DNA from 3 places in the Oerskovia sp. USHLN155 genome. Region 1 is predicted to be linked to each of the others. Evidence: riboswitches for the same ligand, from Rfam matches in the RefSeq annotation. Region 1 holds a riboswitch; each other region holds the start of a gene.
What was found. Region 1 has a riboswitch for S-adenosylmethionine ahead of WFH32_RS07270 (aminotransferase class V-fold PLP-dependent enzyme). Riboswitches for the same ligand answer to the same signal wherever they lie in the genome.
Positions count from the first base shown of each region.

Region 2: linked by a shared signal. The riboswitch ahead of WFH32_RS14510 (hypothetical protein) and the one ahead of WFH32_RS07270 (aminotransferase class V-fold PLP-dependent enzyme) in region 1 are both predicted to bind S-adenosylmethionine.
Region 3: linked by a shared signal. The riboswitch ahead of WFH32_RS04215 (ABC transporter substrate-binding protein) and the one ahead of WFH32_RS07270 (aminotransferase class V-fold PLP-dependent enzyme) in region 1 are both predicted to bind S-adenosylmethionine.

Region 1 is NZ_JBBCXG010000004.1:202,213-212,205, reverse strand. Features, by position in the region: gene WFH32_RS07285 (O-succinylhomoserine sulfhydrylase) at 1-805, opposite strand, end outside; gene WFH32_RS07280 (rhodanese-like domain-containing protein) at 826-1,290, opposite strand; SAM riboswitch class I at 1,297-1,389, opposite strand; gene WFH32_RS07275 (phosphotransferase enzyme family protein) at 1,464-2,270, shown strand; SAM riboswitch class IV at 2,368-2,482, shown strand; gene WFH32_RS07270 (aminotransferase class V-fold PLP-dependent enzyme) at 2,524-3,924, shown strand; gene WFH32_RS07265 (GNAT family N-acetyltransferase) at 4,006-4,836, shown strand; gene WFH32_RS07260 (CsbD family protein) at 4,914-5,090, opposite strand; gene WFH32_RS07255 (GNAT family N-acetyltransferase) at 5,214-5,834, shown strand; gene WFH32_RS07250 (peptide MFS transporter) at 5,939-7,432, shown strand; gene WFH32_RS07245 (CocE/NonD family hydrolase) at 7,482-9,653, shown strand; gene WFH32_RS07240 (MaoC/PaaZ C-terminal domain-containing protein) at 9,739-9,993, opposite strand, start outside.
Region 2 is NZ_JBBCXG010000009.1:159,849-169,841, reverse strand. Features, by position in the region: gene WFH32_RS14535 (ABC transporter ATP-binding protein) at 1-358, shown strand, start outside; gene WFH32_RS14530 (hypothetical protein) at 360-1,424, shown strand; gene WFH32_RS14525 (excalibur calcium-binding domain-containing protein) at 1,551-2,558, opposite strand; gene WFH32_RS14520 (TM0106 family RecB-like putative nuclease) at 2,805-6,740, shown strand; gene WFH32_RS14515 (hypothetical protein) at 6,805-7,512, opposite strand; gene WFH32_RS14510 (hypothetical protein) at 7,642-8,016, opposite strand; SAM riboswitch class IV at 8,122-8,233, opposite strand; gene WFH32_RS14505 (cold-shock protein) at 8,362-8,565, opposite strand; gene WFH32_RS14500 (polysaccharide deacetylase family protein) at 8,748-9,993, opposite strand, start outside.
Region 3 is NZ_JBBCXG010000002.1:279,457-289,449, forward strand. Features, by position in the region: gene WFH32_RS04190 (aldo/keto reductase) at 1-202, opposite strand, end outside; gene WFH32_RS04195 (MFS transporter) at 283-1,740, opposite strand; gene WFH32_RS04200 (dipeptide ABC transporter ATP-binding protein) at 1,737-3,431, opposite strand; gene WFH32_RS04205 (ABC transporter permease) at 3,428-4,432, opposite strand; gene WFH32_RS04210 (ABC transporter permease) at 4,452-5,402, opposite strand; gene WFH32_RS04215 (ABC transporter substrate-binding protein) at 5,514-7,166, opposite strand; SAM riboswitch class IV at 7,464-7,575, opposite strand; gene proB (glutamate 5-kinase) at 7,740-8,882, opposite strand; gene obgE (GTPase ObgE) at 9,128-9,993, opposite strand, start outside.

The sequences.
Region 1 (9,993 bases):
CCTTGACGAGGACCCACGCGTTGAACGCACTGAGCGAGGGGCCGGTGTTGCGGATGAAGGTCTGGACGGGGCCCTTGACGTACTCCTCGGAGCCCAGGATCGCGCCGCCCAGCACGCGGCCCTGCCCGTCGATGTGCTTGGTCGCCGAGTACACGACGACGTCGGCGCCGAGCTCGAGCGGCTTCTGCAGCACGGGGGTCGCGAACACGTTGTCGAGCACGACGACGGCACCCGCGGCGTGCGCGAGGTCGCTCACGCGGCGCACGTCGATCACGTCCTGCATGGGGTTGGACGGGGTCTCGAAGAAGACGACGTCCGCGGGGGTCGACAGCGCCTCCTCCCACTGGGAGAGGACGTGTCCGTCGACGTAGTCGGTGCGCACGCCCCACTTGGCGAAGATCTCGTCGAAGATCACGAGCGACGAGCCGAACAGCGCGCGGGCCGCGACGATGCGCGACCCGGCCCCGACCAGCGCCGCGAGGGACGTGAAGACCGCGGACATGCCCGACGCCGTGGCGTAGCAGGCCTCGGCCCCCTCGATGAGGCGCAGCCGCTCCTCGAACGTGTGCACGGTCGGGTTGCCGTAGCGCGAGTAGATGAAGCGGTCGACCTCGCCCGTGAACGCGGCCTCGGCCTCGGCGGCGCTCCCGTACACGTAGCCCTGCGTGAGGAAGAGCGCTTCGCTCGTCTCCTCGAAGTTCGTGCGGGCGTGGCCGCCGCGCACGGCGAGCGTGTCGGGGCGGACCGAGCGGGGGAGCGGGCCTCGCCCCGAGCCGCCCGGGATGCCGGCGGGGATGCGGAGCACGCCGTCCCCGGTCGCGGCGCTCACGACTGCGTCCAGGGCAGGCCCGCGGCGCGCCAGCCGTCGGAGCCACGGTGACCGGCGTCGTCGAGCCCTCCCTCGAAGCCCTCGAGGACGTTGTACGCGGGACCCAGCCCCGCGGCGGTCGCGGCCTTGGCCGCGCCGATCGAGCGGGCTCCCGAGCGGCACAGGAAGACGACCGGACGCTCAGGGCTCAACCCGGCCGCGGTGAGCTCCGCGACGAACGCCGCGTTGGGGCGGCCCGTGACGTCGACCCACTGGGTCAGGACGGGCTCACGGCCCGTCGAGGCAAGATCGGGGATCCCGACGAAGCGCCACTCGGCGTCGGTGCGGACGTCCACGAGGACGGCGCTCGGGTCGCTCTGGAGAAGGGCCCACGCCTGCTGGGGCGTGATGTCGCCGGCGTAGCCGTCGGCGGGCCGGGCGTCGGGGACCGGGGCAGCGGTCGCGCGGTCGGGGGCACTCATGGTGATCCTCCATCGGTCGTGGCGGTAGCACCCTCGCCCGTCACCGGGGGGTTGCTGCGGCGTCATCGTGCCAAGTCACTCAGCCGCTCTGGATGGTTGCGTCGGATCGTACGCCACCGTGACCACGGAAAAGAACAGGTGTCTCGCAGGGTGGTCGGGCTAGGTTCCTGCCCATGAGCCACCTCCCCGAACCGGACCGCGCGCCCGACCAGGCCGAGGAGCTCCTGGCCGGAGGGAACTCGACGACCGTGGTGCGGCGCGGTGAAACCGTCCGGCGGACCGCAGGGCCCTGGACGCCCACGGTCCAGGCGCTCCTGCGGCACCTGCGAGCACAGGGCGTCACCGAGGTGCCCGAGCCGCTGGGGACCGACGACCAGGGCCGCGAGGTGCTGTCCTTCCTCACCGGTGACGTCGCGCACTACCCGCTGCCCGAGTGGGTCTGGGACGAGTCGGTGCTCCGTGACGCGGGCGCGCTGCTGCGGCGCGTGCACGACGCGAGCGTCGGGTTCCTCGCCGCGGGCGGTGCGCCCGCGCCACCCGTCTGGCAGACCGCACCGCACGAGCCCGCCGAGGTCGTGTGCCACAACGACGTCGCCCCGTACAACCTGGTCTTCCGCGACGGGGTCGTGGTCGGGCTCATCGACTTCGACACCGCGAGCCCCGGCCCCCGGATCTGGGACCTGGCCTACCTGGGCTACCGGCTCGCGCCCCTCGTGGCGGATGCCGCGGAGGGGGAGGGGGGCGACGCCGTCGGGCGCTTGGACCCGTTGGCGCGGCTCGACACCCTGGTCTGCGCGTACGGGATGCCGTACTCGCGTCGCGAGGTCCTGACCGTCGTGGTCGCTCGCCTCGACGAGCTCGCGGCGTTCACGGACGAGCGTGCGGCCGCGACCGGACGCGACGACTTCCGGGCGCACGCGACCATGTACCGGGCCGACGCGCGACGTGTCCAGGCACTCGCGGACGCGTCGCCCCGCTGAGCCGGCCCGCCCGCCTGACAGACCGCACTGACCACCATCCGAGACGCGGTGCCCACCGGTTGACACGCTCTGCGGGCCTCGACCATCCTGGACACCAGGTCATGAGTGCCAGCGCAAAACCCCGGTTTGCTGGCCGGCAACCCTCCTCCGCGGTGGGGTGCCCCGGGTGACGACCAGGTCCCTCTCTATCTGGAGGGGGGCAAGCGCGGAGGGGCCGGCACGGCGAACTCCGACGACCACCGGAGGACGTGCCATGAGCGCACACGCAGTCATCGAAGCACCCACCTCGTGTGCCGTGCTGCCCGTCGTGGGCAGCGACACCCTGGTCCCCCTCGTCGACGGGCGCAGCGTCCCGTACGCGAACCTCGACGTCGCGGCCTCGGCCCCGGCGCTCCAGGTCGTGGCCGACCGGGTCAACGAGGTCCTGCCGCTGTATGCGAGCGTGCACCGCGGCGCGGGCTACCTCTCCCAGGTGTCGACGGCCCTCTACGAGGCCGCCCGCCAGACCATCGGCGCGTTCGTCGGCGCGCGCGAGGACGACGTCACGATCGTCACGCGCAACACCACGGACTCCCTCAACCTCCTCGCGGGCTGCGTCCCGGTCCAGGCGGACGGCTCGCCGGGGCGCGTGCTCGTCCTCGACGTCGAGCACCACGCGAACCTCCTGCCCTGGCAGCGCACGGGCGGGGCCACGGTCCTCGTCGGTGGAGCGACGGTCGCCGAGACCCTGTCGGGCCTGCGCGCCGAGCTCGCCCGCTTCCCGTACGCGCTCGTCGCGGTCACGGGGGCGTCGAACGTCACGGGCGAGTCGCTGCCGCTCGCCGCGGTCGTGGCCGCGGCGCACGACGCCGGCGCGCGCGTCCTGCTCGACGGCGCCCAGCTCGTCCCGCACCGGGGCGTCTCGCTCGCCGCGAGCGACGTGGACTACGTCGCGTTCTCGGGGCACAAGACGTACGCGCCGTTCGGTGCGGGCGCTCTCGTCGGGCGCCGCGACTGGCTCGACTCCGGCACGCCCTACCTCGCCGGTGGCGGGGCGGTGCGCAACGTGACGCTCGACGGCACCACGTGGCAGAGCGCCCCGGCACGGCACGAGGCCGGGTCGCCCAACGTGATCGGCGCGGTCGCGCTCGCCTCGGCGTGCGACGCGCTCGCGGCCCTCGAGCCCGGCGAGCTCGTCGCGCACGAGACCGAGCTGCGGGCCCGCCTCGTCGAGGGGCTGGAGGCGATCGACGGCGTGCGCGTCGTGCGGGCCTGGGCCGACGCCGTCGACCCGGTGGGGGTCGTGACGTTCTCGGTCGACGGCTCGGACGCGGGGCTGGTCGCGGCCTACCTGTCGGCCGAGCACGGCATCGGCGTGCGCGACGGCCGCTTCTGCGCGCACCCGCTCCTGGCCCGGCTGGGCTTCCCGGCCGGGGCGATCCGGGCGTCGATCGGGGTGGGCACCACGGGCGAGGAGATCGACCGTCTCGTCACCGCGCTGCGCACCTGGGTGAGCGAGGGGGCCAAGGCCCGGTACGAGGTCGTGGACGGCTGCTGGGTCGTGAGCGACGACCCGCGTCCGCTCCTGCAGGTCGCGGGGCTCTCGGGCCTGTTCGCGACGGCCGCCGCAGGCAACATCACGGCCGCCGTGGGCTGCGGACCAGCCCCCGCGTGAGTACCCTCTGACCTGCGAAGACGTTGCCTGGAGCGCAACGTTCACCGGGGCGTCACCTCGTCGTTCACGAACGACCGCTCCGTGGTCTTGGCGGCGACGCCTGCGTGTGTTCTGATATGCGCTGTGCAGCACGATGTCCACCTAGAAGGCCACGGGTTCCGCCTCGAACCCCTGGCTGTCGCGCACGCCGGTGCGCTGGCCCAGATCGTCGATCCGTCGATGTGGGCAGGCATGAGTACGACCCTCCCCGAGGGGGAGGTCGGGATGGTGAACTTCATCGAGGACACCCGCGCCACCCGCGCGCTGACGGCCTTCGCCGTCGTCGACGCGGGCTCGGGTCTCGTGGTGGGGAGCACCGCTTTCCGTGACCTGTCGCTCGACGACAGGCGCGTGGAGATCGGGCGGACCTTCTACGCCCGTTCCACGTGGGGGAGCCTCGTCAACCCGGTCTCGAAATGGTTGCTGCTCCGACATGCGTTCGAGTCGTGGGACGTGCACCGCGTGGGGTTCCGGGTGGACGCGCGCAACGCGCGCTCGCTCGCCGCGATGCGTCGCCTCGGCGCCTACGAGGAGGGCGTCATGCGGGGTCATCGCACGGCGCCCGACGGGACCCGTGCCGACTCGGTGTGCTTCTCGATCCTGGCGCACGAGTGGGCGGGCGTCGAGCTCGGCCTGCTCGACCGCATCGCGAGCCCGCGCATCGTGCCCGTGCTCGGCCCGGTCGGGCTGACCGATGCCGGGGAGCCCGATGCCGGGGCGCTCGGTGCCGCGGTGCCTGTGGGGCCGCCGGTCCTCACCGTGGTGCCGCCCGTCGGCGAGGTCCCGCTCGGAGGGGGCTTCGACGTCGTGGTCGCGGCCGGCCCGGGCGACCTCGCCGCGGTCCCCGACCTGCCCCCGGTCATCGCGCTCTGACCTTCGCCGCGTCCACCCTGTCCACAGCACCGCCCCGGGACCCGCAAGCGGGTCCCGGGGCGGTCCTCGTCGGGGCGTCAGTCCTTCTTGAAGGCGTCCTTGACGTCGTCGCCGGCCTGCTTGACGTTGGCCTTCGCCTGGTCAGCGTGGCCCTCGGCCTCGAGGCGCTCGTTGCCGGTCGCCTTGCCGGCGCCTTCCTTGACCTTGCCCTTGGCCTCTTCGGCACCGTGCTTGATCTTGTCTCCCAGTCCCATGGGGTTCCTCCCTCGGTGGTGGTGGCTGCTTCCCGACGACCGTAGGCAGGGGTCGCGGGGACTCGCATCTCGGGTGACGGGCGGTCCACGAGACCTTCACAACTGGTCGGGCAGGATGACCGGATGGAGAACGACGTCGTCCTGGAAGGGTTCGGGCTGCGGCTCGAGCCGCTCGCCGCGCAGCACGCGCCCGCGCTCGGCGCGTTCGTCGACGACGCCCTGTGGGCGGGGATGTCATCGCCTACGCCGCGCGGTACGTCAGCGATGTCCGCCTACGTGCGCGAGGCGGTGGCGGCGCCGGGGCGCCTGGCGTGGGCCGTCGTCGGGCCGGTGGCTCCGGGGTCCGCGCCCGACGGCGCCACGTGCGTCCGCGGCAGCACCTCGCTCTACGAGTGGTCGCCCGCCCAGCGGCGCGTCGAGCTCGGATCGACCTTCTACGACCGACCCTGGTGGGGCGGCGTGACCAACCCGGCGTGCAAGTACCTGCTGCTGCGGCACGCGTTCGAGGTGCTCGACGTCGAGCGCGTCGCGCTGCGGGCCGACGCGCGCAACGCGCGGTCCATCGCGGCGATCCGGCGCCTCGGGGCCGTACCCGAGGGGGTGCTGCGCAGCCACCGCGTCGCGCCCGACGGGTCGCGCGGCGACACCGCCTACTTCTCGATCCTCGCGGACGAGTGGCCGGGGGTCCGCGACGGGCTGCTGGAGCGGCTGCATCGCCTGGGCACCGCGCGGCGGGCGAGGTGACGGGCCGACCTGAGGCGCCCCTGTGGCCTCTTCGCCCGAACCTCCTTAGGTTGGAAGGATGCCTCCGCGGACCTGCGACGGGCTGACCGAGCGCTGGAGGGCTGTTGACGACCGAGGACGCGCGACCGGCAGGACCCGCGGTCGACCCCGACGACAGAGCCTTCTTCGGGCACCCCCGAGGCCTCTCGACCCTGTTCGGCCTCGAGGTCTGGGAGCGGTTCTCCTTCCTCGGGATGCAGGCGATCCTCGTCCTGTTCTTCACCGCGTCGGTCGCGGACGACGGGCTCGGCATGGCCGCCGGGCCCGCGGCCTCGATCGCGGCCGGGTACGGGACCATGGTCTACCTGGTCTCGGTCGGCGGCGGGTGGATCGCGGACCGGGTCCTGGGCTCGTACCGCGCGGTCCTGTGGGGCGGCATCCTCATCGCGTGCGGGCACTACACCATGGCGATTCCCGCCGAGCTCTCGACGTGGCTCGGCCTGGTCCTCATCAGCCTGGGCACGGGCCTGCTCAAGCCCAACGTGTCGACGCTCGTGGGCAAGCTCTACTCGACCACCGACGAGCGCCGGGACGCCGGGTTCGCGCTCTACTACATGGGCATCAACGTCGGGGCGTTCTTCGGCCCCCTCGTCACGGGATGGCTCGGCGCCGACGTCGGCTGGCACTGGGGCTTCTCGGCCGCCGCGATCGGCATGACCGCCGGAGTGGTCCAGTACGTCGTGGGCCGCAAGCACGTCCCCGGGCACGGGCGCGGCCCCGAGGCGCCCCTGCCGCCGGCCGTGATGCGCCGGACCCTGTGGATCCTGGGAGGGGTCGCGGCCGGGGTGGTGGTCCTCGCCGTCGGGCTCGCGCTCGTGGGGCGACTCAGCATCGCGGGCGTCGTCGACGCGCTGACCGTGGTCGCGATGGCCGCGCCGATCGTCTACTTCACCGTCATGTTCCGCAGCCCGCGCGTGACTGGCGAGGAGCGCGGCAGGCTGCGCCCGTTCCTCGTGCTGTGGTTCGCGTCGGTCGCGTTCAACTTCGTGCTGTTCCAGGCGTACAGCGTCCTGATCCTGCTGGCCGACCAGCACGTCGAGCGCACGATCTTCGGGTGGGAGGCCCCCGCGGCCTGGTTCAGCTCGTTCCTCGGTGGCGTCGAGGTGCTCGTCGCGCCCGTGGTCGCGGCGCTGTGGACCTGGCTCGGACCGCGGCAGCCGCACGCCTCCAAGAAGATCGCGATCGGCGCACTCCTCGGTGGGCTGTCCTACCTGGTCCTCGTGCCCGCCGTGACGGGGCAGAGCGGCGACTGGAAGATCGCCGTGTGGTGGCTCCTGGCCTCGCTCCTGCTGCTGGGCCTCGGTGACGTGCTGCTGCAGACGACGGGCCTGTCCGCGACGACCAAGCTCGCGCCCGCGGCGTTCTCGAGCCAGTCGATGGCCGTGTGGTTCCTGTCGATCGCGCTCGCCAACGGCATCCAGGCGCAGACCGTCAGGTTCTACGGCGAGATCCCCGACGGCCTCTACTTCACGCTCAACGGGGCCGTGGCCGTGCTCGTCGCGGTCGTCGTCCTGATCCTCTCGCCCTGGATGAAGCGGACCATGCACCCCGTCCACTGACCCAGCACCACCCGCACCACCCGATCGACCCAGCACCGGAGGAACGACCATGCGGTACGTGACCGAGCTCCCGTTCGAGACCACGGTCGAGGACCACTGGATACCCCTCGCCGACGGCACGCGCCTCGCCGCGCGCGTGTGGCGACCGGTCGACCCCGCGCCCGTCCCCGCGATCCTGGAGTACCTGCCCTACCGGCTGTCCGACTGGACCGCCCCGCGTGACGCGCAGCGTCACCCCTACTACGCGGGCCACGGCTACGCGTCGGTGCGCGTCGACATCCGCGGCAGCGGGAACTCGGACGGGCACCAGGACGACGAGTACTCCCCGACCGAGCTCGCGGACGGCGTCGCGGTCGTCGAGTGGCTCGCGTCGCAGGAGTGGTGCAGCGGCAAGGTCGGGATGTTCGGCATCTCGTGGGGAGGGTTCAACGCCCTGCAGGTCGCGGCCCTCGCACCCGAGGCGCTGCGCGCGATCGTCACGGTGTGCTCGACCGACGACCGCTACGACAACGACGTCCACTACACGGGCGGCTCGGTGCTTGCGGTCGACATGCACGCGTGGGCCGCGACCATGCTCGCGTTCTGCTCCCGGCCCCCGGACCCGGCCGTCGTGGGCGACCGGTGGAAGGAGCAGTGGCTCGACCGCCTCGAGCACACCGAGCCGTTCGTCCACACCTGGCTCGACCACCAGGTGCGCGACGACTACTGGCGCCACGGCAGCGTCGTCGAGGACTACTCGGCGATCAAGGCCGCGGTGCTCGCGGTCGGCGGGTGGAACGACCCCTACCGCGACACGGTCCTGCGGCTCGTCGCCGCAGGGGACCAGGCGGCCGACGGCGACCGCGCCCTGGGCGGTCCGGTCCGGGGCATCGTCGGTCCCTGGTCGCACCAGTACCCCGACCGCGGCCTGCCCCCGGGCCCCTCGATCGGCTTCCTCCAGGAGACCCTGCGCTGGTGGGACCAGTTCCTCAAGGACGAGGACACGGGCGCCCTCGACGAACCGGTGCTGCGCGCATGGGTCACCGAGTCCGTGCCGCCCGCCACGGTCTACGACGAGCTGCCCGGCCGCTGGGTCGGGGAGGAGCGGTGGCCGTCGCCGCACGTGCGTCCCACGGCCCTCCCGCTCGCGGGAGCGCCGGGCGGAACGGACGACACCGACGACGCCCTCGGCCGGGTGCTGCGCACGACCGCCCCGCTCGTCACGCACCTTCCCGCCCACCCGGGCCCAGCGGGCGGCGAGCTGGGGGCCCTGGCGGACGTGCCGCCGTCGTGCCTCGTGGCTTCTCCCCAGCACACCGGGATCGACGCGGGGCGCTTCTTCCCGTTCGGCAACGACGCGGACCTGCCGCCCGACCAGCGCGAGGAGGACGGGCGGTCCGTGTGCTTCGACTCGGCCCCGCTCTCCCAGCGGCTCGAGATCCTGGGCCGGGCACGGGTCCGACTGCGGCTGTCGTGCGCGGGCGACAAGGGGCAGGTCGTGGCACGGTTGTGCGACGTGGGCCCCGACGGCTCCTCGACGCTCGTGACCCGCGGCGTGCTCAACCTGTCGGCCCGCGAGGGGCGCGACCGCGTCGTCCCCTGGGAACCCGGTACGACGCGCGACGTGACGTTCGAGCTCAGCGGCGTCGGGTACGCCCTCGCCCCCGGGCACCGGCTCCGGCTCGCGGTCTCGTCGGCGTACTGGCCGTGGGTGTGGCCGCAGCCGGGCGGTGCGGCGCTCGCGGTCGCGCCCGCGGGCAGCTCGCTCGAGCTCCCGCTGCACGACGGCGCGGCTCCCGGCGGGCACCCGGTCGTCACCTTCGAGGAGCCCGAGCAGGCGCCCCCGCTCGGGGTCGTCTACCCGGAGGACGCCGACCAGCGACCCGAGCGGCGCGTCGTGCGCGACGTCGCGGCCGACGAGTGGCTCCTCGAGGTCGACCCGCGGTACGGCGGGACGCGCATCTACCCCGACGGGCTCGAGTTCACCGAGGACGCGCTCGAGCGGTACTGGATCGGGCGCGACCCGCTGAGCGCGCGCACCCGCTCCGACTGGAAGGTGCGGCTGCGCCGACCCGGTGCCACGCCGGCCGACCTCGCGTGGGACGCGAGCATCGTGACGCGCTCGGAGATCACGTGCGACGCCGAGTACTTCCACACCGACGACGAGGTCGTGGCACGTGACGGCGACGACGTGGTGTTCGAACGTCGGTGGCGGCGCAGCATCCGGCGCACCGCGGGGTGAGCTCCGCCGAGAAGTGAGCAGACGCCCCTGATCTGACCCGACCAGGGGCGTCTTCTCACTTCTCGGCGAGCGGCAGGAGCAGCGTTCAGCGCGGCGTGACCGTCCCGCCGAGGTGCCGCTTGCCGCTCTTCCCGTTCCACCCCACGTACGTGAAACCGCCCGGGTGAGCGGCGTCGTCGGGCGTGCGGGTGATCGCGACCTGGACCGTGCCCGGGAGCAGGACCGGCTTCTCGAACTCGACCGTCCAGTCGTAGGCGTCGCCGCGCGCGGCGCCGACCTCGGCCAGCGCGCGGGCCGCCGTGTACATGCCGTGCGCGATGGTCCGCGGGAAGCCGAACGC
Region 2 (9,993 bases), on a different contig from region 1:
ACGAACGGTCCTCGACAACGTCGCGATCGGCGTCCTGAGCCGAGGGATCACGTTGCGCGAGGCGACGGAGATCGCGAGGGCCGCGCTCGACAAGGTGTCCCTGGGCGACCGTGCTGCGAGCCTCGCGCGCGAGCTGTCGGGCGGCGAGCTGCAACGCATCGCGTTCGCCCGGGCCCTCGCCTCAGGGCGACCCATCATCCTCGCGGACGAGCCGACGTCGAGCCTCGACGCCGCCAACACCGAGAACATCGTCGAGCTCCTGTACGCGCTGCGCTCGACCGCGACCGTCGTCGTCGCGACGCACGACCCCGCCCTGATCGCCGCGGCCGAGCGCTGCATCAACCTCCGAGAGGCCTGACGTGCACGAGACCGACCGATGGTCGCTCGCGCTCCTCGCGCGTGAAGCGACCAGGAACGTGTTCTCGACCGCGGCACGCCTGTTCCCCGTGGTGCTCCTCGCGGTCCTGCTCGGCTCCGCGCAGGCGTCCCTCGCCGTCCAGCAGGGGCAGGGCCTCGAACGGCAGATCGCCGAGCTGCGCGCCCAAGGTCGAAACGTCCTCGCGGCCACGCAGGCCGTCCAGGACAGCCCCGTCCTCATCGACCGGGACTCGTGCGAGGGGCTCACCGCTCTCTCCGTGGTGGAACGCGCAGGGATCCAGGTGCTCGACGCCCCGTCCATGGACCTGCCCCAGCTCGGCGCGAAGGTTCCGGTGCGTCCCGTGAGCACCACGCTCCTTCCCGAGCTCGCGACACACGACGCCGTGGTCGGCCGGAGCATCGCCGAATCCGCGGGACGCGGCCCGAGCCAACGATTCGACCTCGTCACAGGAGCCAGCGGCTCCGGGACCGTGAGCGCACTGGTCGGCTCGGGCGACGGCGCCGGGCTCGGTGGGACCGGGGCCGTGTTCGTCGCCGCCGACCGATCGATCGCGACCAGCGCCACCTGCTCGGTCGTCCTGACCCCCTTCGCGGACGCGTCAGCAGCCGCACCGGTCATCGCCGCGGCGCTCGACGTCCAGGACAACCCCGTCCTCGTCTCGACCGAGCTCCGGGAGACGACCGACGTCGTCGCACTTTTCCTCACCCGCATCGAGCGGTTTCTCCCGCTCCTCCTCGGGGCGATCGGCGGGCTGACGGTGGCCGTCGTCGGCAGCCTCCGGTCGAGCGAGCTGGCCGCCTACCGGTTGTCGGGCACGTCGCCGCGTTCGCTCGGGGTGCTTCTGGCACTCGAACAATCGCTGGTGGCCGGGACGTTCGTCACGGCCTCGGCCGCGACGACGCTCCTCCTGGCCGGTCAGGCGCTCGCTCCCGCCGCGAGCGTGCTGTGGACGATCGCCGGGGGCCTGGTGTGGCTCGTGGTCGGCAACATCGTCGCCCTGCCGGTGCTGCGCCGTCGGCCCTCCGACATGGCCAAGGACCGCTGAGGGGCCGACCAGCGCCGTAGGGTACGGTCCCCCCGGGCGTGCGCTTCACCGTCGGCGGGCCGGACGTCACCGTCGGCGGCCGTGCCCGTCACCCTCGGCGGGGTGGGGCGTCGCCCTCGGCAGGCGTCAGCGTTCGCAGGCCACGCCGTTGCCGTCCCAGTCGAGCGCCGGGTTGAAGCCGGCGTCGCCCTGCTTGAGCGGGGCCTTGCCGTCGCGCTTCGCGGCCTCGCACGTCAGGTAGATGCCGTTGACCTTGCCGTCCTGCCAGCCGCCGTCGTCGTTCCCCGCCTCGGACTCCTTCTCCGCGATCGCTGCCTCGCGCTCGTCGAGGGCGATCTGCCGCTCGTCGAGCTCGGTCTCGCGCGCGGAGACCGCGGTCTCCCGGGCGGCGACCGCCTCGGTCGAGGCCGCGATGCCCGCGAGCTGGGTGTCGAGGTCGGCGCGCTCGGCGTCGAGCTTGGCCCGTTCGGTCGCCATCTGCTCGGTCGTCTGCGCTGCGGCAGCGGCGGCGTCGCCGGCCTCCGACTGCGCCTTGAGCGTCACGCCCAGCCCGAGGATGAGCCCGACGGCGACGCCTCCGACACCGATGCCCAGCGGCAGGAGCCAGCGCAGGTACGAGCGCTCCTCCCGGGGCTCGTCGTCCCCCGAGAAGATCGCGAGCGGGCCGTGCGCCGACGCGGTCGGCTCCGCTGAGGGGGCGGGGAGCGGGGTCGCGGGACCGGCCGCGTGCCCAGCGGCGGCGCCACCCGCGGCAGCGGCACCGTTGACGACCGGCAGGATCATGGTCGACGACGGCGCCTCGGCCGGTGCGCCGCCGCCGACGTCGCGCAGCGAGCGGCGTGTCGGCCCGGACGGCGTGCTCGTCGGTGACGGCGCCGACGGGGCTGCGGCCCCGGGTGTCACGGGGACGATCGCGGTCGGGAAGTGGAGCGGGATGCCGCCGCCCGGTGTCTGCCGCGACCACGCCTCGGCCCCTGCCGTCGGCGGGGCGGGCGGGGGCGTCGGTGCCGCCTCGACCCAGAAGACCCAGCCCGCGGGAGCGGCCGGCCAGGCGGGGTCCGGGTGCCAGTCCGACGAAGGGGAGAAACCGGGAGGTACCAACCAGCCGGGCGGCGGGTTGAAATGTACGGCCATGGGAGCTCTCCTTCGACGGTTCCTGCGCGCTCACTATGCTGCAGGACGGCCCGAAGACGCCAATTTCCTCACCTCTCGTGAGATGACGTCGCACCTTGGGCGCGACGTGACGGCACCGGGATGTGGGCGGCACCCGGTAGAAAGGAACCGGGTCGCGGCAAGCGCAGCGACCGTCGACCGACGCTCGACCGGTTCGTCGAGATCGACGACGCGCGTGAGCGATCCCGAGGAGTCGCCGTGTTCCTGATGGACCAGCAGGACCCGTCCACCGAGCCTCTGCTCGTCTTCTCGGCGAGCGACCTCGTCGCGGCGAGCGAGTGCGAGTACCGCCTGCTGCGCACGCTCGACGAGAAGGTGGGGCGTGCCGCGCACGCCGCGGTCGAGGTCGACGACATGCTCGAGCGCACCGCGACCCTCGGTGACGTGCACGAGCAGCAGGTGCTCGCGGGCTTCGTCGACCTGGTGGGGGCCGACGCGATCCGCGAGGTCCCGGTGCCGCGCACGGTGCGGCGCGCGGACCTGGAGGCCGCGCACGCCGCGACGCTCGACGCCCTGCGCGACGGCGTCGACGTCGTCTACCAGGGCTCGTTCTTCGACGGACGCTTCCACGGTCGCGCGGACTTCCTGATCCGTACCGACAGCCGGGCGGCCCACGCCTGGCCCCACGCAGCCGGCCCGACGACGTCGGGCACCCGGGTCGTCCCGGGTACCGGTGGCCCGGAGTACGCCGTGTACGACGCCAAGCTCGCGCGCCGCGCCAAGGTGCCCGCGCTGCTCCAGCTCGCCGCGTACGCCGACCAGCTCCTCGCTGCCGGGGTCGAGACGTCACCGGTGCTGCACCTGATCCTCGGGACGAGGGCCGTGACCGACCACCGGCTCGCGGACGTCCTGCCCGTCTTCCGCGAGCGGCGCACCGAGCTGCTGCGGCTCCTGGACGCGCACCGGGCGAGCGGTGAGCCCGCTGCCTGGGACGCGCCCGGCCTGCGCCAGTGCGGCGCGTGCGCGTACTGCGCGCAGCAGGTCACCGAGCACGACGACGTGCTGCGCGTCGCCGGGCTGCGCAGCACCCAGCGTGTCCGGCTCCGCGCGGCCGGCATCACGACGATGACCCAGCTCGCGACCGCCACGGCGCCCCCGCAGGGGCTCGCGGCGCGCACGTTCGAGACGCTGCGCGTCCAGGCCAGGCTCCAGGCCGGGCTCGTCGACGTGCCGGTCGACGGGGGAGGGGTGCCCGACGTCGGGCCCGGCCCCAGCGGGTCGGTCACGTGGAGCACGCCCGCGGCCGGGGGCGTCGGGGACGGAGCCGGACCCGAAGGTACGGCCGAGCCCGAGCGGCACACGCTGTCCTACGTCGTCGTCGACCCCGCCCCGCTGCGCGACCTGCCGCGCCCGGACCCGGGCGACGTGTTCTTCGACTTCGAGGGCGACCCGCTGTGGTCCGCGCCCGACGCCTCGCCCGAGGGCATCGTCTGGAACATCGACTACCTGTTCGGGCTCGTCGAGCGCCCGGGCAGCCCGGGCGAGAAGCCGCCCTTCACCGCGTTCTGGGCGCACGACCTCGACCAGGAGAAGCAGGCGCTCGTCGACTTCGTCGACTACCTCGCCAAGCGCCGCGCCCAGTACCCGGGGCTGCACGTCTACCACTACGCGTCGTACGAGAAGACGCACCTGCTCTCGATCGCGGCCCGGCACGGCGTGTACGAGCAGGAGGTCGACGACCTCCTGCGCGAGGGCGTCCTCGTGGACCTCTACTCGACCGTGCGCCACTCGCTCAAGGTCTCGGCGCCGTCGTACTCCATCAAGAAGCTCGAACCCCTCTACATGGGCGACCAGCTCCGTGGCGGGGACGTCACGGACGCGGCGGCGTCCGTCGTGGCGTACGCGACGTACTGCGCGGCGCGCGACGCGGGCCGCGCCGAGGAGGCCGAGCGCCTGCTGCACGGCATCGCCGACTACAACGAGTACGACTGCCTCTCGACCCTGCGCCTGCACGAGTTCCTCCTGGGGCTCGCGGGGCGTGCCGCTCCCGCGACCTCCGCCCCGGGCCCGCTTGCGACACCCCTCGGCAACGGCTGGGAGGACGACCTGCCGCCCGCGCTCGAGCTCTCCGACGCGGAGGTCGCGCGGCGCGCCAAGCGTGCCGAGGCCGAGCAGGTCGAGCTCGACGTCCGGGCGCTGGCGGGGGGCGTGGACGGTCGCTCGGGGGACGGGCGGACCGACGACGAGGAGGCCGTCGCGCTCCTGGGCGCGGGCGTCGGCTACTACTGGCGCGAGGCCAAGCCGTTCTGGCAGGAGTTCTTCGCGCGCCTCAAGGAGCCGGTCGACCAGTGGCAGACGCCGCGCGCGTACTTCCTGGTGGAGCGCGCCGAGGTGATCGAGGACTGGGCGAGGGCCACGCCGCGCAGCAACCCGTCGCGGCGCCTGCGCCTGTACGGCGAGCTGCCGGACGGCTCGGAGCTCAAGGCCGGGTACGACGGCGCCACCGCGCTCTTCGAAGGACCGGCACCCGACGGGATCGAGCCCGCCCGCGGTGCGGTCCGCTGGTCGACGGGCAGCGTGCGCGTCCACGGCGTCGAGCGGGGCCGTCTCGGGAACGGGCGCGAGGTCGACGTCCTCGACGTGCGCCTGCCCGTGCCCAAGGGCGTCTCGCCGCACGAGGCGCTGCCCATGGCGCTCGCGGTCGGACAGGTGCTGCCGACGCCGCAGCAGGAGGCGTCGATCCGGGCGCTGGCGACGGCCGTGCAGGCGCAGAACCCCGCCGGCGTCGCTGCGCCCCTCGACCTCCCGGACCACCCCGCGCTCGACCTGCTCCGCCGTCGCCCGCCGCGCACGGTGTCCGGCGCTCCGCTGCCCGTCCTGGGCGACGGCCCCGAGCGGTACATCGACGCCGTGACCGACGCCGTACGGGACCTCGACGGCTCCTACCTCGGTGTCCAGGGGCCGCCCGGCACGGGCAAGACCCACCTCGCGTCGAAGGTCGTCGGCCGGCTCGTGGCCGAGGGGTGGCGCGTGGGCGTCGTCGCGCAGTCGCACGACGTCGTGGAGAACGTCCTCGCGGGGGTCATCACCAAGGGTGGCGTGCCCGCGGACCGCGTGGGCAAGAAGGCCTCGGGTCCCAAGGGCCGCGACGTGTCGAAGGTGGGGCGGGACGGGGGACCCCTGCCCGACGACGTCGCGGCGGCCTCCCTGCCCGAGGGCTCGCGGCTCGTGCCCTGGCGCCTCGTCGACTCCCCGCAGACCGCGGCCTTCGTCGCCGAGGGGCCCTGCGTCGTCGGCGGGACCGCGTGGGACTTCGCGCACGCCGAACGGTTCGGCGACGGCGAGCTCGACCTGCTCGTGATCGACGAGGCCGGGCAGTTCTCGCTCGCCAACACCATCGCGGTCTCCCGGGCCGCGCAGCGGCTCCTGCTGCTCGGCGACCCGCAGCAGCTCCCGCAGGTCTCGCAGGGGCAGCACCCCGAGCCCGTCGACCAGTCGGCGCTCGGGTGGCTGACCCGTGCGGGCGGCGGCCACGACGTGCTGCCGCCCGAGTTCGGCTACTTCCTGGCCCGCTCGTGGCGCATGCACCCCGCGCTGTGCGACGCCGTGTCCGAGCTCGCGTACGAGGGCCTGCTGCACGCCGAGGCCGCTGCGGGCGAGCGGCTCCTCGTGGGCGTCGAGCCCGGTGTGCACGTCGTCGAGGTCGAGCACGCGGGCAACGCGGTGTCCTCGGTCGAGGAGGCCCAGGAGGTGGTGCGGCAGGTCAAGGCGCTGCTCGGGACGACGTGGTACCCGGGAGGGCCCGGTGGGTCGGACGGCGCCGCACGTGCCTCACGCGCCCTCACGGAGGACGACTTCGTCGTCGTGGCCCCCTACAACGCGCAGGTGTGGACCGTGCGCCACGCGCTCCAGGCCGCGGGGCTGGGCGACGTGCGGGTGGGCACGGTCGACAAGTTCCAGGGCAAGGAGGCGCCCGTCGCGATCGTCTCGATGACGGCCTCGGCCCGCGAGGACGTGCCGCGCGGCATGGAGTTCCTGCTCTCGCGCAACCGGGTCAACGTCGCGGTCTCGCGCGGCCAGTGGTGCGCCGTCGTGGTCCGTTCGCCCCGGCTCACGGACTACCTCCCGAACCATCCCGAGGAGCTCGCCGAGCTGGGCGCGTTCATCGGGCTGTGTCGGTCGGGCGTGGCCCCGCTCCGCTGAGTGCGGAGTACTCGTCGTCGTTCGGGGCTCTCGGCGACGAGTGCTCCGCACTCAGGCGTTGGACTCAGAAGTCGCCGAAGCCGCCGAAGTCGCCGCCACCGAAGTCCCCGAAGCCGCCGAAGTCGCCGCCCGCCTCGGTGACGTCCCCGCCACCAGTGTCTCCGGCCCCCGTGTCGCCGGCTCCCGGGTCCGTCTCGCCGCCCGTCTCGGTCGCGCCGGGGTCGCCCTCGCCCGAGGTCCCGCCGTCGCCGGCGAAGTCCGCGGTCGGGTCACCGAACATCGGGCCGAACAACATGTTGGCGACCGCGGAGCCGATCACGACGCCCGCGATGGTGCCGAGCATGCTCGAGCCGATCATCGAGCCCATGCCCGGACCGCCCGGACCGCCCTGCCGGCCGCCGAACGACCGTTCGAGCGTGCCGGGGTTGCGCATCTCGGCGCGGGTCGCCATGCGGGCGAGCGACTGCGGGTCGTCGGAGGTCGCGCGCTCGGCGGGCGGCAGGTTCTCACCGAGCTCGGCCAGCACGCGGCGCCGCTGCTCCGGCGTCAGCCGCTCGAACGCCTCGGCGTGCGCCTGCTCGACGGCCTCGGGGGGAGCCGTGCGCAGCAGGTAGCGGTAGCGGTCGATCGCGACGTCGTCCTCGCTGCGTGCGGGGCCCGTCGGGGCCGGGGGCGGGGTGCCGTAGGCAGGGGCGCCGGGGCGGTCTGCCGAGCCGTAGGGTGAGCGCTCGTCCTGCGGGGTGCGGCCGAGGAGGCGGTCGAGGAATCCCATGAGCGTGTCCTTTGGTCGAACCGTCGAGGGCGGACGCCCTCACTGGTCCAACGCGGCGCCCGGCTCACCCGTTCCGCCGAGTGCATGATGCGGCCGAGAGACGCCCGGCGGGTCGCGGCCGGAACGCACTCAGCGGGGAGAGCGCACCGGTTCCGGCGTCGGGCCCACCCCGCCGAGCAGCCGCACGTTGAGGCCCTGGCCCTCGACCTCGAGCGCGTGGTACTGCTCGTGCACCCGCACGGTGGCACCGGGGCCGACGTCGAGCAGCGTGTGATGCCACACCCGGCACGCCCCCTCGCCCGACGCGTACTCGACGACGACCTCGGCTCCGCCGTCGTGCGCCCGCACCGCGAGCACGACGCCCTCGCGCCAACCCCAGGGCCGGTTGCGGAGCATGCGCTCGTGGACGGGGTGCAGGAGGTGCCCGGTGTCGAACCGTTCGCACACAGCGGGCGGGGGACAGGCGACGACCGTCGCCCGGCGTTCCATGACGCGCTCGGCCATGGTGCTCCTTCTCTCCGTGCCCGACGGCGGAGCTCGCCCCCGTGCGCACAACCACCCGGGACCGTCCCCGGGTGAGGGGCACGAGGAGGCGCCCTACGACGTCGGGCCTCGCTCTTCCCCCACGGTCGTGGGGGCGGGTCTTCCTCCGGGAGCACCGTGCGCGTCGCGCGGTTGCCGGACCAGCACGCCGGAGGGCGGTTCGCTGGTCCTCTGGACCGTTCTCAGTTCTACCACGGCGTCACCGCCCGAGCACCAGGGTGCCTGGTCCTGGACGCACGAGTGCCCCCGACCGAGACGGTCGGGGGCACTCGTTCAATGATCAGCTACGCCCGGAGGCGAGTGAGATCAGAGCGGGCGGATGTTCTCCGCCTGCGGGCCCTTGGGGCCCTGCGTCACGTCGAACTCGACGCGCTGGTTCTCCTCGAGCGAGCGGAAGCCCTGCGTCTGGATGGCGGAGTAGTGCGCGAACACGTCGGCGCTGCCGTCCTCAGGTGCGATGAAGCCGTAGCCCTTTTCGCCGTTGAACCACTTCACGGTTCCCAATGCCATGGGGATCTCCTTCTAGAGTTTCAAACAGCTCCATGATCTGGAGCCGAACATCACGGTGTTCGTCGTCAACTCTTGGGTAACAAGGTTCGCGGTGGCATGGGGCCGTTGCGCAAGGACAAGCGAGGCACTGCAATCTCACCGGCTACGGTACAGGGGTTACTCCGACTGTGCTAGCCCTGATGCTAACGATTGAAGTACGCGTGTCCGCCAACCAGGCCAGGGCCGAGCAAATCGGGCACCGTCACGAGCGTGTAGCCCGCGGCCCGCAGGCCGTCCACGATGCCCGGGACGGCGTCCACGGTGGAGCCGTGGATGTCGTGCATCAGGAGGATCGCCCCAGGTCGGACGCCTGCGAGAGCCCGCTCGGTCGTCATGGCGGTGTCCTTGTTCTTCCAGTCCTCGGTGTCGACGTCCCACAGGATCGCCGGCTCGTTCCGCTGGGAGAGGACACTCGTCACAGTGTCGCTCGTCGCGCCGTACGGAGGGCGAACGAGCGTCGGTCGGACGCCCGACGCGGCCTCGACCGCGTCCGCCGTCGAGGTCAGCTCGTCCGTGATCTGGTCGGTGCCGAGCTTCGAGAGGTCGGGGTGGGACCAGGTGTGGTTGCCCACCGCGTGCCCCTCGGCGACCTCGCGACGGACCAGGTCGGGATGCGACTTCACGGAACGGCCGACGAGGAAGAACGTCGCCCTCACCTGCTTCTCGGCGAGCGTGTCGAGCAGTCGGGACGTGTGCTTGCCCGGGCCGTCGTCGAAGGTCAGGGCCACGCACCGCAGCACCGAGCAGTCGGGGGCGCCGGACGGGTCGGGCGCGACGGGCGGGGTCACGGGCGGCGGCTCGACGGGGGGCGGTGCGATGCCCATGAACGGGGCGCCGCTCGCCGCGACGTCCGCGATCTGCTTCCCGACGGCGGACAGGGCCGTCCGGGTCGCGTCGGGCTCGATGCGCACGGCCAGCTCTCCGTCGGAGCGGGCAGAGACCAGGCCGGGCGCGAAGACCAGGGTCGCGGCGCCGTCGGGCCCGAGACGCACGTCCCGGAACGTGTCCTCCGACGAGGGCACCGGCTCGTCGAACCCCAGACCGGCCGAGGCGAGCGCCGCGTCGACCCACTGCGCGGCCTGCGTGCGTCCGTCGGCCGTGAAGAGGTCCGACGACCACGTCGTGGTCGCGCGAGGGAGGTCGGTGTAGAACGTCTGGGAGCCGACCTCGCCGTTCGCCCCGCCCGTGAAGGCGTACGTCGTGGCACGCACCCCCAGCACGTCGCCCTGCGCGAGCACCAGGTCCCACCCGACGTTGAGCTCGTTGCCCACCCCGTCCGGGTCGATCGCGGCGTCGTACGCCTTCTCGGTCGCGTCGACGAACCGGCCGAAGGCGTGCGAGAGGGAGCGCTCCCCAGGGATCGAGACCGTCGAGATCGAGCGCGCGTCA
Region 3 (9,993 bases), on a different contig from region 1:
CGTTGCGACCGTCACCGTAGACGTCGGCCGTGTCGAACAGCGTGACACCCGCGTCGAGGGCCGCGTGCAGGGTGTCGGTCGCCTCGCGCTCGTCGGCCGCACCGTAGGCGTCGGTCACGGACATGCCGCCGAAGCCGATCGCCGAGACGACGAGCGGGCCGGCGGGCGCAGCGCCGCCGAGGGTGCGGGTGGGAAGGCTCATGGCACGCACCCGATCACCCCGCGGCCCCCGTGGCAACCCCTTTCCCCACCTCTCTCACATCGCGAGAAGGAGGGCCGGGGTCACGCAGGCTGGAAGGAGGCCTCGGTCGCAGGGGCCTCGGCAGGCGACGGCGCGGCCCGACGGCGCCGCGCGAGCACGTCGTCGAGCACCGAGCACGCCGTGGCCGCCACCGCGAGGAGCGCGGTGGCCGCGATCGCGCCCGCGAGCGCCGCGTCGTACCCCCGGGTCGCGACGCCCCCGACGAACGCCCCGGTCATCCCGGCGATGCACACGGTCGCCGAGACCCGCTGGGAGACCTGGAGCATCCCGGCGGCGACGCCGTGCTGCCCGGCGGGGGCCCGGTCGAGCGTCAGGGCCTGGTTGGTCGACATGCTCAGGCCGCCGGTGACCCCGGTCAGCACCTGCCCGACGACGAGGCTCACCACCACGAACCGGTCCGGCAGGAGCAGCACGGCCACGAACATCGCGACCGCGACCGGGACCTTGGCGGCGATCGCGCCGCTCACGCCGGCCCGCCCGAACCGTCGCACGAGCCGCCACGACAGGTTCGCCGCGACGACCGACGCGAGGGCGCCCGGGGTCGTGACGAGCCCCGCCTCGAACGGGGTGAGTCCCGCCCCTTCCTGGAGGTAGATCATGAGGATGGCCGAGAACCCGAGCGCCGAGCCGAACGTGCACGTCGCGACGAGGCAGCCGAGCGCGAACCCCGGCGCCCGGAGCAGCTCGGGCGAGAGCACCGGGCTCCTGCCCGCGCGGGCGTGCCGTCTCTCCCACCCGAACAGTGCTGCCGCACCCACGACGGCCACGCCCACCCAGGGCGCGCGGGCCGTCGACGAACCGGGCAGGACGAACGGCACGAGCAGGCCGATCGCGGTCACGGTGAGGAGCACCAGGCCCACGGGGTCGAGCCCAGGAGCCCCTCCGGGCCGTCGACCGGTGCGAGGTACGAAGCGCACGCACAGCGCCGCGGCGGCGAGCGCGAACGGGAGCGTGAGCACCAGGGAGACCCGCCAGCCCGTCGGCCCCGCCACGGCGAGCACGAGCCCGCCGACGAGCGGCGCGATCACGGCCGCGAACGCCCCGGTCGACGCATAGGCACCCAGGGCGCGCGCACGGGCGGGGCCCGCGAAGTGGTCCTGGAGGAGCCCGATCACCTGCGGGTTGGCCATGCCCGCCCCGATCCCCTGGACCAGGCGGGCCACGACCAGCACGTCCGCGTCCTGCGCGCTCGCGCTCACGACGCTCGTGAGCGCGAACAGGACCAGCCCGGTCACGAGGAACCACGCGCGCCCGTACCGGTCCCCCAGACGCCCGGCAGGCACCAGCGCGATCCCGAACGTCAGCGAGTATCCCGCGAGGATCCACTGGAGCTGGGCCGTGCTCGCCCCGAGACCGTCGCGCAGCGCGGGCGCCGCGACCGTGAGGACCGCGGAGTCGAGGAGGGTCGTGAAGCCCGTGGCCAGGCAGACGAGCAGGACACGGGTCTGGAGCGGGGTTCGAGAGCGTTCGGCGGTCACGGCGTCCCGGCGTCCGCGAGCGCGCGTCGCCCGGGGATGGCCGCGACGAGCTCGCGCGTGTACTCCTCGCGCGGGTCGAGGAGGATCCGGTCGGCCGTCCCCGTCTCGACGAGACGCCCCCGGTGCATCACGCCCACGTGGTCGGCGACCTGCCGGACCACCGCGAGGTCGTGCGAGATGAAGAGGTACGCCAGCCCGTGCTCGGCCTGGAGCGCGCTCAGCAGGTCGAGGATCTGGGCCTGGACCGAGACGTCGAGCGCCGAGACCGGCTCGTCGAGGACCACGAGGTCGGGACGCAGCGCCAGGGCGCGCGCGATCGCGACCCGCTGACGCTGCCCGCCCGACAGCTCCCGCGGCCCCCGTCCGAGCGCGGTCGCCGGGAGCGCGACCTGGTCGACGAGCTCGCGCACCCGGGCCCGGCGCGCGCGGGCGTCCCCCACCTTGTACGCGCGCAGCGGCTCCTCGACGATCTGCTCGACCGTAAAGCGCGGGTCGAGCGACGCGTACGGGCTCTGGTAGACGACCTGGAACCGTCGACGGAGCCTGCGCAGCTCCTCGCCGCGGGCCGCCGTGAGATCGGTCCCGTCGAGCAACAGCGAACCGGCCGTCGGCTGCTCGAGGCGCAGCACCAGGCGCGCCGTCGTGCTCTTGCCCGAGCCCGACTCGCCCACGAGCGCGAACGTCTGCCCGGCGTGCAGGTCGAAGCTCACGTCGTCGACCGCGACCAGCGAGCGCGCCGCGGCGCCGCGCGGCAGCGGGAACTCCTTGCGCAGCCCCCGCGCCTCGAGCAGAGGGGCCGACGACGCGACCTGCGTGCCGTCGTCGGGCCCGGCGGCTGGCCGTGACGTGGGAAGCACGGCGGCCCCCGACCCCAGGCGGGTGCTCGCGAGGCTCGGCGCGGCCGCGATGAGCTCGCGCGTGTACGGGTGCTGCGGGTCCGTGAGGACGCTGCGCGCGGGGCCCTCCTCCACGACCCGGCCGTGCCGCAGGACCACGATGCGGTCGGCGCGGTCGGCGGCCACCCCCAGGTCGTGCGTGATGAGGAGCACCGCCGTGCCGAGCGTCGAGCGCAGCAGCTCGATGTGGTCGAGGATGCGGCGCTGGACCGTGACGTCGAGCGCGCTCGTGGGCTCGTCGGCGATCACCAGGTCGGGCCCGGCGGCGATCGCGATCGCGATGAGGACGCGCTGGCGCATGCCGCCCGAGAGCTGCGACGGGTACTGCCTGGCGCGAGCGGCCGGGTCGTCGAGGCCCGCCTTCTCCAGGAGGTCGACCGCGCGCCTGCGCGCCTCGCGACGACGAGCGAGGCCGTGGATCACGAGGACCTCCGCGACCTGGTCGCCCACGCGCTGGACCGGGTTGAGCGAGACGGTCGGGTCCTGCGGGACCAGGCCGATCCTGCGCCCGCGCACCTCGCGCCACTCGCCCTCGCTCAGCCCGGTCAGGTCCTGGCCGCCGAACCGGATCGTGCCCGACGTGCGGCGACCACCGCGCGGCAGCAGGTTGACGACCGCGTGGGCCGTGGTGCTCTTGCCGGACCCCGACTCGCCCACCAGCGCGACGACCTCGCCCGCACGGACCTGGAGCGAGACCCCGTCGACGGCGGGCGCGTCACCTCCCGCCGTCGTGCGGTAGCCGACGCGCAGGTCCTGGACGTCCAGCAGGACGTCGTCGTGCACGGGGACGCTCATCGGTCCTCTCCGTCCTTCTCGAGCGATCGGGAGATGCGGTTGGCCGACAGCACGACCGCGACGATCACGAGCCCCGGCAGCGTCGTGAGCCACCACGCGGACGCGAGGTAGTCGCGGCCGCCGGACACCAGCGCGCCCCACTCCGGGGTCGGCGGCGCGGCCCCGTAGCCCAGGAAGCTCAGGGCCGAGATCGCGAGGACGGACGACCCCAGCTCGAGCGCGGTCAGCGCGACCACCGGGCCCGCCGAGTTGGGCAGGATGTGACGGCGCAGCACCGTGTACCAGCGCACGCCCGACGCACGGGCGGCCTCGACGTACGTCGTCGACGACGTCCGCAGCGCCTCCGCACGCATCACGCGCGCGAACGCCGCGATCGTCGTGATGCCGACCGCGATCGCCACCTTGACCGTGCCGAACCCCAGCACCGTGATGATCGCGAGCGAGAGCAGCAGGCTCGGCACCGCGAGCAGCACGTCGACGACACGCCCCACGACGTCGTCGACCCACCCCCGCAGGAAGCCTGCGAGCAGGCCCAGCAACGAGCCGACCGACAGTCCCAGTGCGACCGCGATCACGGTCGCGCTCAGCGACAGCCACGAGCCGTGCACGACCCGGGCGTACACGTCGCGACCCAGGTGGTCCGTGCCGAACAGGTGCTCCGCGCTCGGCGCCTGCAGGCGGTCCGTCGGGACCCCCGTGATCGGGTCCTGGGCCGCGAAGACGCCCGGCGCGAGCGCCCACGCGACCACGAGCAGCAGGAACAGCACCGCGAGCAGCAGGCCGGGGCGGCGCAGCACCGCGAGCCCCGACCGGCCGAGCGTGCGCGCCGACGAGCGCACTCCCCTGGTACGCCGGTGCGCGGCCTCGAGCGGGGCCGGGCCGGCGAGGGCCGCATGCGCGTGCGGCGCATCGGGCCCGGCCGGCGCGTCCGGCCCGTCCGGCGCGGACACGTCCGGGGGCAGCGTCTCCGGGACGGTGTAGGTGTCGAGTCGTGCGGTCATGATGTCCTCCTCCGTGCCCTCACGCCGCGGCGGAGGGCTGGCGGGTGGTGATCCGGGGGTCGAGCACGGGGTAGAGCAGGTCCACCAGCAGGGTCACGACGACGAAGACCACGGCCGAGAAGACCACGATCGCCTGGACCACGGGCACGTCCTGCTGGTTGACCGCGGTCACCGTCAGCCGACCGACGCCGGCCCGGGAGAAGACCGTCTCGGTCACGACCGCACCGGCCAGGAGCCCCCCGACCGTCACCCCGAGCACCGTGAGCGCCGGGATGGAGGCGTTGCGCAGGGCGTGACCGAAGTGCACGCGGGCCCGCCCCGCCCCCTTGGCCCGGGCGGTCTCGACGTAGGGCTCGGCCAGGGTCTGGCGCAGGCTGCGCGAGAGAACCTGCGCGAACGCGGCGCTCGCGGGGATCGCGAGCGTGAACGCCGGCAGGACGAGGCTTTCGAAGCCCTCGTTCCCCATGGCGGGGAACAGCCTCAGCTCGAACGAGAACCACTGGAGCAGGAGCAGCCCCACCCAGAACGTCGGCAACGAGATGCCCAGGGCAGGCAGCGACGTGAGCGTGTGCCGGAGCCAGCGGGCACGCGGGTAGGTGCTCGCGAGCGCGAGCGCCGCTCCCCCGGCGAGCGCGAGACCCAGCGCGAGGGCCGTGAGCTGCAGCGTGGGGGGCAGGGCCTCGGCCAGGAGCTTCGTGGCGGGCGCCCCCGAGGAGAAGGAGCGCCCGAAGTCCAGGTGCAGCGCGCCCCAGAGACCGTGCGCGTACTGGACCAGGACAGGGCGGTCGAGCCCCTGCTCGGCACGCAGGCGCGCGACGAGCTCGGGGTCCGAGAGATCGCCGTCGGCTCCGGCGGCCTTGATCGAGGCCGCGTCGCTCGGCAGGACGTAGAGCAGGAAGAAGGAGATCGTGAAGGCCGCCCAGAGGACGAAGCCTCCCTGCCCCAGGCGGCGGGCGATGTACCGGCCCATGGTCGGCTCCTCTCGGGTGGTGACGTGCAGGTCGTGACGCGCGGTTGGACGGATCGGTCGCGGGAGCGCCGGCTCGGCGGGACACGCGACGCGTCCCGCCGAGCCGCTACCTCAGTCCTGCTGGACCCAGGCGCCGTAGAAGTCGAGGCGGGTCGACGCCTCGAAGCCCAGGCCGTGGACCGTGTCGGCCGCCGCGATCGTCGTCGAGAGCTCGTAGACCGGGATCGCGTGGCCCTCCTGCACCAGGAGACGCGCAGCCTGGGTCACGAGCTCCTGCCGCTCGGCCGGGTCGGTCGACGCGGCCGAGCGATCGAGCAGCACGTCGACTTCCTCGGGTGCCCGCTTGTTGATGTTGCGCGCGTTGGCCGAGAAGATCGTGCGCAGCACGTCGGGGTCCGAGCGCGTCAGGTTGTAGTAGTCGAAGTCGAAGTCTCCGGACTTCTTGAGCTCGGTGGACTCGGCGACCGTGACCTGCTTGAGCTGGAGGTCCACACCGATCTTCGCGAGCTGCTGCTGGACGAGCTCGAGCGGCTCGGCCACCTGCCAGAACGTGACGGTGGTGGACAGCCGCTGTCCGTCCTTGACCCGCACGCCGTCGGCACCCTTGACCCAGCCGGCGTCGTCGAGGAGCTCTTCCGCACCGTCCGGGTCGTACGCCAGGTCGTCCGAGACGTCGGCCCACAGCGGGGTCGAGTGCGACAGCACGCTCGTCGCGGGCTCGTCCTGCGGGGTCAGCAGGGTCGCAGCGATCTCCTCGCGGTCGATGCCCTTGCTGATCGCCTGCCGCACTGCGGGGTCGGCGGCGAGCGGTCGCGACTCGTTGGGGAAGAGGTTGAAGACGACGCCCGGGTTCGCCCGGTACGCGAGCCAGAAGCCGTTGCCGTCGAACTGCGGCAGGTCGACCGTGCTGATGGCCGCGGTCGCGTCGATCTGGCCCGAGAGCAGGCTGCCGGTCCGCACGCTGGCCTCGGGCACGAACTTCACGGTCACGGTGTCGAGGTACGCCTCACCCGTGTGGTCGTCGGCCCCGGAGGCCCAGTCGTAGCCGGCGACCTTCTCGAGCACGACCTCCTGGTCGAACGTGTACGACTTCACCGCGAACGGCCCGGAGCCCACGAACTTCCCGGCGCACCGGTCCTCGACGCTGAGCGCGGCGGACGCGGGCGAGAGCAGACCGAGCGAGAAGGTCGAGGACGCCTGGAGGAACTGAGCGCTGGGGGCTGAGAAGTCGACCCGCACGGTGCGGGGGTCCACGACCGTGGTCCCCTCGTACCCGACGAGGTAGGCCGAGCCGAGCGAGGCCGCTGCCCCGAGCTCGACGATCTTGTCGAAGTTCGTCTTGACGGCGGCCGCGTCGATCGGCGTGCCGTCGGCGAACGTCGGCCCCTCCCGGAGCGTGAACGTGAAGCTCGTCGCGTCCGCGTCGACCTCCCAGCTCTCGGCGAGCCACGGCAGGATCTCCCCCGTGTCCGGGTCCTGCGCGGTGAGCGAGGCCACGGTCTGACGGGCCGAGGCGATCGCGTCGTTGTTCCCGACCTGCTGCGGGTCGATGCAGTGCGAGTCGACCGTGACCGCGAAGGTGAGGTTGCCGCCCGGGACGGGCTCCGCCGTCGGACCGGGGGACGTGCCGTCCGCCGTGCTGCCGCCACCGGTGCCGCACGCCCCGAGCAGGAGCGCCGTCGCGGCGAGGGAGGCCGCGGCGAGCGCGCGGCGGGACGGGGCCGTACGGCCGCCGGGGCCCGAGGGCCAGGTCGAGAGGGACATGCGAGAGGTGCTCCTTCGGTCGTGCGCGCCGTCGGACCGGCAGTGCCGGGGCGCTGAGGGGTCGCCGACGGACCGTGGGTGCGTCGGATCGACGCCGGGCTCACGGCGAGCGGCGGTGGGGAGCCGTCGAGGGGACGGCGGAGGGGGGACGCGGGGTGTCGGCCGTGCGTCAGGTGCAGCGGGGGTTCAGCAACGTGTCAGCGACAACAGGGCGCGAGGGGTCTGGCTCCGCCGAGGCGGCACACCGCCCTGCGGTCGTGCTCCTGTTCCGTCCCGAGTGCGCGCATCGCCCGTTCCTCCGTGTGCTTACCGCGCCCGACGGGTCGCGGTCAGGTACCACCCGGAGCACCCCGTCACGTCGAAGGGTTGCTGGCCAGCGAGCCGGGTCTTGGCGCTGGCGCTCTTCACCTGCCGCACAGGAAAGCCTCCCGGGGGCGAGGAGTCAAGGGGTGAGAGCGCCGTCCCACGCATTGAGACGCCGGGAGCGCGAGACGGGGCCCGTCGACCCGGGTCGGGGTCGGCGGGCCCCGTCAGGGGGCGCGCGAGGGGCGCGTCGGCCGCGACGAGCCGCGCTCAGGACGCCTTGCGCTTGCGCCCCACGAGCACGAGGTCGTCGCGGTGCACGATCTCCCGGTCGTACCCCTCGCCCAGCCTGTCGCGCAGCTCGTGCGTCGAACGCCCGAGCAGGTCCGGGATGTCGCTCGAGTCGAACGCGACGAGGCCGCGCGCGATCACGCGCCCGTCGGGCGCGACGAGCTCGACGGGGTCGCCGGCGTCGAAGTCGCCCGTGACGCCGACCACGCCCGCGGGCAGCAGCGACGCGCGTCCGCCCAGGACCGCGGTGACCGCTCCCTCGTCGAGCTCGAGGCGCCCGCGCGTGCGGGCGGCGTGCGCAAGCCACAGGCGCCGGCGCGTCGTGCGCTTGCCGGTCACCGCGAACCACGTCCCGACCTCGCGCCCCGCGAGGGCGCCCTCGGCGTGCGCGGCCTTGGTCAGGACGACCGGGATGCCCGAGCCCGTCGCGATGCGCACCGACTCGAGCTTGGTGAGCATGCCGCCCGTCCCGATCGAGCTGCCGCGGCCGGTGACCTCGATGCCCTCGAGGTCGAGCGCGGACCGGACCTCGCGGATCCGCTGGGTGCCGGGGCGCGAGGGCGGCCCGTCGTACAGGCCGTCGACGTCGGTCAGCAGGACCATCGCGTCGGCGCGGACCAGGTGCGAGACCAGGGCAGCGAGGCGGTCGTTGTCACCGAAGCGGATCTCGTCCGTCGCGACCGCGTCGTTCTCGTTGACGACCGGCACGATCCCCAGGTCCAGCAGACGCTCGAGCGAGCGCTGCGCGTTGCGGTAGTGCCCGCGGCGGATGGTGTCCTCGGCCGTGAGGAGCACCTGGCCCACGCGGATGCCGTACTCGGCGAACGCCTGGGCGTAGCGGGCGACGAGGAGGCCCTGGCCCACCGAGGCCGCGGCCTGGGCCGTCGCGAGGTCGCGAGGTCGTGCGCTCAGGCCGAGCGGTCCGATCCCCGCGGCGATCGCCCCCGACGTCACGAGCACGACCTGCCCGCCCGCTGCGTGGCGGGCCGCGATCACGTCGACGAGCGCGTGGAGGGCAGGGACGCTGAGGTGCCCGTCCGGTCCGGTGAGGGAGGAGGAGCCGATCTTGACGACGACCCGGTGGGCCGTGGCGACCTGGGAGCGTGCGGAGAGCGCATTCACGGGCTCATCATCCCGCGCCGGGCGCCCGGACGGGGCGCCGTTTCAGCGTGTGACACCTCACGGTGGGAGGGCGTGGGCACCTGCTCCCCCGCCGGCCCGACGACGCCGCTCCCCTCCGGGCGCTCGTCTCGCCCGCCCGCAGGGTCGGCACCACCCGGGGACGCCGCAGGGCGGGCACGACCCGAGGGCCGTACCCGCCCTGTGGGCGGACGTGCGATGTCGACGACCCGTCGACCCGTACGGGGTCAGTCCTGGTCGGGGTCCGTCCAGTGACCGGACTCGCGCTCGGTCCACAGCTCGGCACGGGCCTCGGCCTTGGCGTCCATGCGCTCGGTGTACTCGCGACGCTTGTCCGAGCGCGTGGGGCGGGAGGTGTCCTCGAGCCGCAGGTCGGAGCCGCGCGGGCCGCCGAGGAGCTCGGAGCCCGTGATGAGCGTGGGCTCCCAGTCGAACACGACAGCGTTCTTGTCCGAACCGATGCGTACCTCGTCGCCCGCGACGGCACCGGCCTTGAAGAGCTTCTCCTCGACGCCGAGGCGTGCGAGACGGTCCGCGAGGTAGCCCACGGCCTCGTCGTTCGAGAAGTCGGTCTGGCGGACCCAGCGCTCGGGCTTGGAGCCGCGGACCTCGTAGTAGAAGCCGGTCTCGGCGCCACCCTTGCGGGTCACGGTGAAGCCCGCGTCGTCGACAGCCTTGGGGCGCAGGATCGTGCGCGCCGGCGCGGGAGCCGGGGCGTCACGGCGAGCCTGGTCGACGAGCTCGGCGAGCGCGAACGTCAGGGGGCGCAGGCCCTCGTGGCTCGCGGTCGAGATCTCGAAGACGCGCAGGCCGCGGGCCTCGAGGTCGGGGCGCACGAGCTCGGCGAGCTCGCGGGCCTCGGGCACGTCGATCTTGTTGAGCACCACGAGGCGCGGGCGCTCGTTGAGCGGGAGCCGGGCCCCTTCGATGTCGAGGTCGCCCGCGTAGGCGTCGAGCTCGGCCTCGAGCGCCTCGAGGTCGGAGATCGGGTCACGACCGGGCTCGAGCGTCGCGCAGTCGAGCACGTGCACGATCACGGCGGTGCGCTCGATGTGGCGCAGGAACTCGAGGCCGAGCCCCTTGCCCTGGCTCG